3 regions of the Oryzomicrobium sp. genome follow, and region 3 is predicted to be linked to each of the others. Evidence: predicted binding sites of a transcription regulator. Region 3 holds the regulator's gene; each other region holds the start of a gene.
What was found. Region 3 encodes FNR, which switches genes on or off when oxygen is low (the NO sensors DNR and NnrR bind a similar motif). Its sites were predicted from a motif close to TTGANCTAGNTCAA; they were not measured.

Region 1 (3,271 bases), 170 kb from region 3:
GCGCTGCAGCTCTCGGGCCTTGGGCCCGAAGAACCCGGCTTCCGGAAAAGCCCGCCGCATTTGCGCGCGGGCTTTTTCATTGGCGACCGCGCTGACCTCCGGCAGGAAGGCGGCGGGCGAAAGGGCGGATAATGGGCGTTTATCTTGCGGAAGCGACAGCCATGAGCGATCACCAGGACCCGGCCGCGGCCAAGCGGGCGGCGGAACAGGCGGCAGTGCGGGCAGCGGCGCAGTCGGAACGGCGCGGCACCCTGATCTTCGGGGCGATCGCCTGCGCCGTGATCGTGGCCCTGATCGCCGGGCTGATGGCGGTGGAAATCTACGGCGAGCGCATGGACGAGGGGCGCATCCCACCCGCCAACGCGGCGGATCGTTGAGTCCACCGAGGCACCCCGGCGATGGCGGCGGCCGCTGGGCAAACCTCCGTGCCTTGCCATGGCCCCGGTCCGACAGGTGGCGCTACTCCGGCCCTGGCTTTACGGCGGCTAGACTCTCTTTTGCCATCGTCAACGGCGATGGCACTTTTTGATGCACCGCCAAACCCCACGCCAGTCGTGGGGTTTCAGCAGGGGCTAAAAACAGCCATCGCGGTTGACGATGGCTTGGCGGGCGGAGAGCCGGGGTTGGGCCTGAAATATCCGGGCGATACTCCGTGCCAGAGGGCGCGTTGGTCGGGCTGGGCCGGTTTCTAGCCTTGCACAGCACCGGGGCGGGCCATCGCGCCAATCCCACGCAATCGAGCAGATCCCCGCTTTTACTACGAACGCCGCACCTGCGCACCCTGCGCCCGGAAAAGTCCGCTTCCCTTGGCCGCGCCCGGGGTGGGCGGCTGGAGTAGGCGTGCCCAACGAAAACGGGGGCTTGCGCCCCCGTTCGTGGTTGCTGCGGGCCTGGCGGCTTACGGCAGGGCCGGGATGGTGAACTTGGGCATCTCGCCGGTCAGGCCGTGCAGAAAGGCCACCAGGTCGTCCACCTCATCCTTGCTCAGGTCGGTCTTGAGCATTTCCTTGCCCATGATCTTCACCGCCTCGTCGAGCTTCCACACCGAGCCGTTGTTGAAGTACGGGTAGGTCAGGGCCACGTTGCGCAGGGTCTGGGTGCGGAAGGCGTGCTTGTCGCTCTCCTTCTTGGTCACCGTGTAGCGTCCTTCGTCGGTGGAGCCCGGCACCTTGATGGCGTAGAAGTTGCCGTCGGTGAAGTTGGGGCCGTTGTGGCAGCCGACGCAGCCCTTTTCGACGAAGGCCTTCATGCCCTTCTTCTGCTGGGTGCTGATCGCCGATTCATCCCCGGCCAGGTAGCGGTCGAAGGGGGAGTTCGGCGTGATCAGGGTGCGCTCGAAGGCAGCGATGGCCTTGGCCAGGTTGTCCGGATTGACCGGGTCCTTGCCGCCGAACACGTCGGCGAAGCGCTTCTGGTACTCGGGGAAGCCCTTCAGCACGGCGATCGCCTTGTCCAGGGTGATGTTGTGCTCGATGTTGGCCTGGAGGGGGCCCAGGGCCTGGGCTTCCAGGGTGGGGGCGCGGCCGTCCCAGAACTGGGAGGTGAGGAAGGCGGCGTTCAGGGTGGTAGGCGAGTTGCGCGGCCCGCGGGCGGCGCCGTGGCCGATGGCCCGGGGGATGCGGTCGGTGAAGCCTAGGGCCGGGTTGTGGCAGGTGGCGCAGGCGATGGTGCCGTCGCCGGACAGGCGGGCGTCGAAGTAGAGCATCTTGCCCAGCTCGACCTTGGCCTCGGTCTGGGGGTTGTCCGCCGGAATCGGGGCGATGGCCGGCAGGGGCTTGAACAGTTCCTTGAACTTGCCGTAGGGGTCGGCGGCCTGGCTGGCACCGGCGACGAGGAGCCCCGCGACGAGGAGGGGCAATGCGACTCTCTTTTTCATGACATCTCCCTTGCTGGTTGAAAAACCTTGTTATCAGAAGGGGATTGTCCGTTTCACGTCAGGATCAATGTTGATTTAAATCAATGGCTTGCAATAGGCATGCCCTATGGCTGCGATAGGGCGTGCCTATTCATGACGGGGAAAAAAGGCCGGCTCAGTGCAGCACCCGGGGGGCGGCCAGGGTGAATTCCGGGATGTCGGCGTCGAAGGCGGTGCCGTCGTCGGCTTCCATGCGGTAGGTGCCGCGCATGGTGCCCACCGGGGTGGGCAGGGAGCAGCCGCTGGTGTATTCGAAGCGCTCGCCGGGACGTAGCAGGGGCTGCTGGCCGATTACGCCGATGCCGCGCACTTCCTGGACCTCGTTCCGGGCGTCGGTGATGATCCAGTGGCGCGACACCAGCTTGGCAGCGACGCGACCGACGTTCTCGATGGTGATGGTGTAGGCGAAGATGTAGCGTCCGGCGTCGCTGTCGGACTGCTCGGGGATGAACTGGGGGACGGCGCTGACGCGGACGGCGTAGTCGTCCCGGGACTGCTCGGGGTCGGGGCTGGTGATGGTGGCCATGGCGGTCTTGTTGTAAGCGTTCGTGGGCCGGGCGCCGGGATGGCAGCGTCCGGGTTGGGGTTGCATTCTGACAGCGGAGTCAGGATGGGGTTCGCGGTAAAATCGCCCCTTCGCCTTTTTGCCCCTTCGGCCTCCGCCATGCACGTCATCGCCCCCAGCATCCTTTCCGCCAACTTCGCCAAGCTGGGCGAAGAAGTCTCCGCCGTGATCGCCTCCGGCGCCGACTGGATCCACTTCGACGTGATGGACAACCACTACGTCCCCAACCTCACCATCGGCCCCCTGGTGTGCGAGGCGATCCGCCCGTGCACCGCCGCGCCGATCGACGTGCACCTCATGGTCAAGCCGGTGGACCGCATCGTCCCGGACTTCGCCAAGGCCGGCGCCAACATCATCACCTTCCACCCTGAAGCCTCCGACCACGTGGACCGCACCCTGGGCTTGATCCGCGATTCCGGCTGCCAGGCCGGCCTAGTGTTCAACCCGGCCACGCCGCTTACCTACATGGACTACGTCATGGACAAGCTCGACGTGGTGCTGCTGATGAGCGTGAACCCGGGATTCGGCGGGCAAAAATTCATTCCCGGCACCCTGGACAAGCTGCGCGAGGCCCGGGCCAAGATCGACGCCTACACCGCCCGCACCGGCCGCAGCATCCGCCTGGAGATCGACGGCGGGGTGAAGGTGGACAACATCGCCGAAATCGCCCGGGCCGGGGCCGACGCCTTCGTCGCCGGTTCGGCCGTGTACGGGGCCGGCAAGGACAGCGACCGCAATCGCTACGACTCGGTCATCGCCGCCTTGCGCGCCGAACTGGCCAAGGCCTGAGT
Region 2 (3,271 bases), on a different contig from region 3:
CCGCCCACCTGGTCGGCCATCTCGGCAATCTCAGCGAGCATCACCTTGAGGTGGGACTGGGTGGTGAGCAGACCGTCGAGCAGGGTACCCACCTCGTCGCGGCGGGTGTGGCGGATCAGCTCGGACAGGTCGCCCTGGGCAATGCGGTCCAGGCTGGATTCGACCCGGCGGAAGGCGGCGAAGATGTCCCGGTGCACCCAGGCCATGGCGCCGCCAGCAAGCAGCCCCCCCAGGGTCAGCCCCTGGATCAGGTAGCGCTCCAGGCCGGCGTCCAGGCCCAGGTCCTGGCCAAACCAACTCAATACGCCGGACAGCACCATCGCCCCCATCACCCCGGCGGTGGCCAGCCCCAAGCGCGCGCTCAGGCCGAAGCGAGCACGGGAGCGGGGCTTGGGCAGGCTTCCCCCGGTTTCATTCAGGCGGGTGTACAGCGCCTCGGCGGCGGCGATCTGCTCCCGGGACGGGGCAGTGCGCACCGACATGTAGCCGATGGTCTGGTTGTCCTGACGTACCGGCACCACCAGGGCGTCCACCCAGTAGTGGTCGCCGCTCTTGCAGCGGTTCTTGACGATGCCGCGCCAGGGGCGTCCCACCTTGAGGGTGTCCCACAGGTTCTGGAAGGCCTGGGGCGGCATGTCCGGGTGGCGCACCACGTTGTGGCTGTGGCCGATCAGCTCCTCCCGGGTAAAGCCGGACAGCTCGACGAAGGCGTCGTTGGCGTAGGTGGTGATCCCCTTCAGATCGGTCTTGGAAACGATGTACTTGCCCGCCGGAAACGGGGTTTCCGCCCCCGTGACCGGAAAATTCTTTTTCATATGCCGACACTCCCTGAAACCGTATTACACATTATGCCAAATGTTTACTTATTCTGAATGACAAATCACAGCCGAACTACCGGCACACGTTGCAATAAACGGGCCAGAAATCAGAACCTTACCAATGCACCACTACGGTGCGATTAAAAAGAAAAACCCCCGAACGAATCGGGGGCCAAAGGGGGGTAAGACGGTAAGGCGGGATCAGCCTTGGACCCGGAAGTCGATGACGATTTCGCCGGGTTCGCGTTGAACGTACTGGATCGCCACCCGGTCGCCGAAGAACTGGTTGATCTGGGCCAGCAGCGGCAGGGGATCGTGGTCGTTGCAGAAACGCATGGTCTCGCCGGGCTGGAGGGCGTCCAGGGCACCGAAGATGGCGGCGTGGCGGAAGCGCTTGGCGACGCCCCGGGCGTCGAAACCGTAGATGCCGTCCTGGATGACGGGGATGGAACAATCGTGGGCCATGGGATTCCTCGGCTGGGGGTTGAATTCCCGACAATTTTTGTCGGGTACTCCCTCCGGCGCCTTGATTCCCATCAATTCGCCGACCGTCCCGCCCCTCCCCTGCCTTGGACAGCCGGGGCGCAAACAAAAACGGCATACCCCGAAGGGTATGCCGTTCGGCCGCAAAGCGCTCCCAGCCAAGGGCCGGGAGGCCGCGCGGGATCAGAGACGCTCGAAAATCGCCGCGATGCCCTGGCCGCCGCCGATGCACATGGTCACCAGGGCGTACTTGCCGCCCACGCGCTGCAACTCGTACAGGGCCTTGGTGGCGATAAAGGCGCCGGAGCAGCCCACCGGGTGACCCAGGGCGATGGCGCCGCCGTTGGGGTTGGTCTTGACCGGGTCGAGGCCCAGGCCCTTGGAGACGGCGATGGCCTGGGCGGCGAAGGCTTCGTTGGACTCGATCACGTCCATCTGGTCCAGGGACAGGCCGGCCTTCTTCAGCGCCAGCTTGGTCGCCGGGATCGGGCCTTCGCCCATCACGTCGTTGGGCACGCCGGCCACAGCGTAGGAAACCAGGCGGGCCATGGGCTTGTAGCCGGACTTGGCGGCCGCGGCGGCCTCGGCCAGGACGAAGAAGGCCGCACCGTCGTTGATGCCGGAGGCATTGCCGGCGGTGACGGAGCCGTCCTTCTTGAAGGCCGGCTTCATCTTGGCCAGGGACTCCATGGTGGTGGCCCGGGGATGCTCGTCGGTGTCGAACACCACGTCGCCCTTGCGGCTTTGCAGGGTGATGGGGACGATCTGGGACTTGAAGCGGCCCTCGGCGATGGCCTTGGCGGCGCGGGTCTGGGATTCCAGGGCGAGAGCGTCCTGCTCTTCGCGGCTGATGTTCCACTTGGTCGCCAGATTCTCGGCGGTGATGCCCATGTGGCCCACGCCGAAGGGATCGGTGAGCACCGCCACCATCATGTCGATGGCCTTGGTGTCGCCCATGCGGGCGCCGGAGCGCAGGGCGGGCATCATGTAGCCGCCACGGGACATGACTTCGACGCCGCCGCCGATGCCGTACTCACAGTCGCCGAGCAGGATGTTCTGGGCGGTGGAGACGATGGCCTGGAGGCCGGAGGAGCACAGGCGGTTGACCTGCATGGCCACGGAATCCATGGACAGGCCGGCCTGGATGGAGGCCACGCGGGGCACGTAGGCGTAGCGGGAGTCGGTGGGAACGCAGTTGCCGACGGTGACGTAGTTGATCTGCTGCGGATCCACGCCGGAACGGGCCACGGCTTCCTTCATCACCAGGCCGCCCAGTTCGGCGGGCTCAAGGGTGCTCAGGGAACCGCCGAAGCCACCGATGGCGGAACGGACAGCGCTCAGGACAACAACTTCTTTGCTCATGAAACTCCCTCCTAGTAAAACCTTTGGGAAAACCGCTGCCCGCGCCTAACCTCCGGCGCCTAGCCGACCCAGCTGGCCAGCCCCAGCAGCAGCAACAAGAACAACCACAGCACCAGGGCCCGCCAGACCAGGCCCACCGCGCTTTGCAGCGAATCCACGTCGGCGTCGTCGCCCACACCCAGCTCGGCCCGGTCGATGAGCTCGCCCCCTTCCGTCAGGGGCTGGCCCAGGCGGATGCCCAGGGCGCCGGCGCCGGCCGCCAGGACGATGCCCAACTGGCCTTGGCCCCAGGCCGCAGCCTGGGTGCGCCAGCAGTAGGCGGCGTCCTCGAAATTGCCGACGATGGCAAAGATGAAGGCCGTCACCCGGGCCGGCAGCCAGTCGATGATGGCAAACGATTGTTGCGCAAATTCGCCGAAGCGGCCGAATTCGAGCGTCGCCACCGCCACGCTGCCGTCCACACCCGGAGACGACTCCCCAAGTCGAGACCCTGCGGCGAGATCGGCACGGCGGCCCCAGCGGTCCGCCAGGTGGGCCGCCAGCCGGTACAGCACGGCGCCCATGGGGCCGGGCAGCAGCACGAACCAGAAAACCACGGCGAAAACGTG
Region 3 (3,271 bases):
CCTGGGTTTGCAGCGCCGCAGCCGCCGTCCCTGGGGGGACCCGACCCAGCGCTTCTGGCGCCTGGGACTGGTGGGCCTGGCGGCGGCCGCGCTCCTGTGGGGAGCGGGGGAAGCGGGGCGGGGCGTTTGGGGTGTGGGGAACGGCGACCGGCTGGCCCTGTGGATCGGGGTGCTGGCCTTGTTCGGCGGGTTCATCCCGGTGATCTGCGGCATGCTCTACAAAATAATGCCGTTCCTGATCTGGCTCGACTTGCAGAACCGGGGACGGGGGCGGGTGATTCCGCCCAACATGAAGCGCCTGCTGCCAGAAGCGGGCATGATGCGCCACCTGCGCGGCCACGCGGCGGCCTTGGTGGCGTTGCTTGCCGCGCCCCTGGCGCCGGATTGGCTGGCCCCCCTGGCCGGCGCCCTGGTATTGCTCGCCTTCACCCTGCTCGCCGCCAACCTGCTGGGGGGGCTGCGCCTCTACCGGCACGAATGCCGACGCATCGCCGACTGCCTCGACCAAGGATGAGCGAATGACCACTGCCTACCTGATCCTCAAGCACCTGCACGTCACCTGCGTGGCCCTGTCCGGCCTGGGCTTCCTGCTGCGCGGCGGCCTGATGCTGGCCGATTCGCCCCGGCTCCAGGCCCGGGTGTTGCGCATCGCGCCTCACGTGATCGATACCCTGCTGCTGGTCAGCGCCCTCAGCCTGGCAGCCCTGCTGCACCAATACCCCTTCGTCCAAGGGTGGCTCACCGCCAAGGTGTTGGGGCTGCTGGCCTACATCCTGTGCGGCACCGTGGCCTTGAAGCGCGGTCGAACCAAGGGCGTGCGGATCGTCTTTCTGATCCTGGCCCTGGCCTGCTTCGCCTACATCGTTTCGGTGGCCCTGACCCGCAATCCCTGGGGCTTCTTCCTCTTCCTCGCCTGAAAGTCCGTTCCATGTCCGCATCCCTGCTCGGCCCGGCCGCCCCGTCCTTCGACGAACCCCTGGAAATGCTCGACGCCTGCCATGGCCGCATCGAAGCCCAGCTGAAGACCCTGGAACGCCTGGTGGAGCACCTGCCCCGCCATGGCGTCGATACCGCCGCCCGGCAGGCCATCGAGGGGGTGGTGCGTTACTTCACCGTGGCCGCGCCGCACCATCACGAGGACGAGGAAACGGACCTGTTCCCCGCCCTGAAGGCCGCTGTGACTGGCCAGGAGGCTGCCAGCGGCGAGGTGGAGGCCCTGGTCGGGCGCCTGCTAGAGGACCACCGGCGCATGGACGTGGCCCGGGACGCCATGCTCGATCACCTGGGCAAGCTGCTTGCCGGTGGGGCGGCGGACCTGTCGGCCGAGATGGTGGCGGGGTTGGCGGCCCTGTATCGGGAGCACATCGCGCTGGAAACGGCCGAACTGCTGCCCCTGGCCAAGCGGGTGCTGCCGGAGGAGGTGGCGCGCCGTCTGGGCGGGCACATGGCGGCACGGCGCGGGGCGCCGATGCCGTCGTGAAGCGATGAGAGGGAGAGGTCTGGCGATGTGCCCTGAAGGGGCCGTCAGACCGGGGTGTGGCTCATCAGGCGCTTCAGGCCCGGGATGTCGAGGATGCGGATGTGCTTCTGCTGCACCGCGATCAGCCCTTCTTCCTGGAATTTGGAGAAGGAGCGGGAGACGGTTTCGAGCTTGAGGCCCAGGTAGCTGCCGATCTCCTCCCGAGTCATGCGCAGGTAGAACTCGGCGGGGGAATAGCCCCGGGCGACGAAGCGCTGCGACAGGTTGAGCAGGAAGGCCGCCAGGCGTTCTTCGGCGCGCATGGTGCCGAGCAGCATCATCACGCCGTGGTCGCGCACGATCTCCCGGCTCATCACCTTGTGGAAGTGGTTTTGCAGGGTCGGCACCTGGCGCGACAGGCGCTCCAGGTAGTCGAAGGGGATCAGGCAGACCTCGCTGTCTTCCAGGGCGATGGCGTTGCAGGAGTGGTTCTCGCTGCTGATGCCGTCCAACCCGAGCAGTTCGCCGGACATCTGGAAGCCGGTGACCTGGTCGCGGCCGTCCTCCATGATCACGTCGGTCTTGAAGAAGCCGCTGCGGATGGCGTAGAGGGCTTCGAAGGGCTGGCCGGCCCGGTAGAGCAGGTCGCCGCGCTTGACGCGCTTGCGGGTGGAAACGATTTCCTCGAGCTTGGCCATTTCCTGGGAATTCAGGCCGAGCGGCAGGCACAACTCGCGCAGATTGCAGTTGGAACAGGCGGTCTTGATGACCGAAAGATTGACGGTTTTCAGAGCCCGGTTTTCGGACATAACGAGTGCGTGCCCCTAGGCAAATTGCGGTTTGATCCAGGTCAACGTGAATCTGTTCCTTACAATGAATACTTAGGAACAACCCTCATATTACCCTGCAATGGCGCTTCCGCTCTCTTCGACCCCCAACGCCTCCAACGTCGTCTTCGATCCCGAGATCATCCAACGTTTCGACATCAGCGGCCCGCGTTACACGTCCTATCCGACGGCAGACCGTTTTGTCGAAGCCTTCGATGCCGAGGCGCTCAAGGCCTGGCTCGGCAAACGCGAGATCGGCGGTGTGGGCGGGCCGTTGAGTGCGGCGGGACGTGCGTTGTCATTATACTTCCACCTCCCTTTCTGCAATACCATCTGCTACTACTGCGCCTGCAACAAGATCATCACCAAGGATCACGGGCGCAGCGCCAAGTACATCAAGTACCTGGGCAAGGAACTGGCCCTCCAGGCCGAGAGCCTGGACGGCAGCCGCGACGTGGCCCAGTTGCACTGGGGCGGCGGCACGCCCACCTTCCTCTCCCATGACGAGATGCGCCAGTTGATGGCGCTCACCCGCAAGTATTTCCACCTGCTGCCGGACGGCGAGTTCTCCATCGAGGTAGACCCGCGCAAGGTGGATACCGCCACCGTGGAAGTGCTCGGCGAATTGGGCTTCAACCGCATGAGCATCGGCGTGCAGGACTTCGACGAGCGCGTGCAGGTGGCGGTCAACCGCATCCAGTCCGAGGCCGAGACGGTCAACGTGGTCGAAGCGGCCCGGGCCAACGGCTTCCAGTCGATTTCCATGGACCTCATCTACGGCCTGCCGCACCAGACCGTGATGGGCTTCAACCGTACCCTGGAGCGGGTTCTGGCGATGAGCCCGGATCGCCTGTCGATCTACAACTACGCCCACCTGCCGCACCACTTCAAGCCGCAGCGGCGCATCCTCGAGGCCGATCTGCCCAGCGCCGACGCCAAGCTGCAGATCCTGCAACTGGCGATCAAGAAACTCACCGAGGCCGGC

Region 1: a site for FNR is predicted at 1,947-1,960, ahead of V7Z98_RS02540 (cytochrome-c peroxidase). Genes of this name have one in related genera too.
Region 2: a site for FNR is predicted at 1,345-1,358, ahead of V7Z98_RS07285 (DUF2249 domain-containing protein). Genes of this name have one in related genera too.

What each region holds. Positions count from the first base shown of each region.
Region 1 is NZ_DAISLS010000002.1:228,279-231,549, reverse strand. It holds gene V7Z98_RS02545 (hypothetical protein) at 162-377, shown strand; gene V7Z98_RS02540 (cytochrome-c peroxidase) at 899-1,876, opposite strand; gene apaG (Co2+/Mg2+ efflux protein ApaG) at 2,031-2,441, opposite strand; gene rpe (ribulose-phosphate 3-epimerase) at 2,580-3,269, shown strand.
Region 2 is NZ_DAISLS010000006.1:169,098-172,368, reverse strand. It holds gene V7Z98_RS07290 (methyl-accepting chemotaxis protein) at 1-815, opposite strand, end outside; gene V7Z98_RS07285 (DUF2249 domain-containing protein) at 1,020-1,283, opposite strand; gene V7Z98_RS07280 (acetyl-CoA C-acyltransferase family protein) at 1,485-2,663, opposite strand; gene V7Z98_RS07275 (CobD/CbiB family protein) at 2,723-3,271, opposite strand, start outside.
Region 3 is NZ_DAISLS010000002.1:56,579-59,849, reverse strand. It holds gene V7Z98_RS01775 (hypothetical protein) at 1-514, shown strand, start outside; gene V7Z98_RS01770 (SirB2 family protein) at 519-917, shown strand; gene V7Z98_RS01765 (hemerythrin domain-containing protein) at 929-1,480, shown strand; gene fnr (fumarate/nitrate reduction transcriptional regulator Fnr) at 1,525-2,268, opposite strand; gene hemN (oxygen-independent coproporphyrinogen III oxidase) at 2,369-3,271, shown strand, end outside.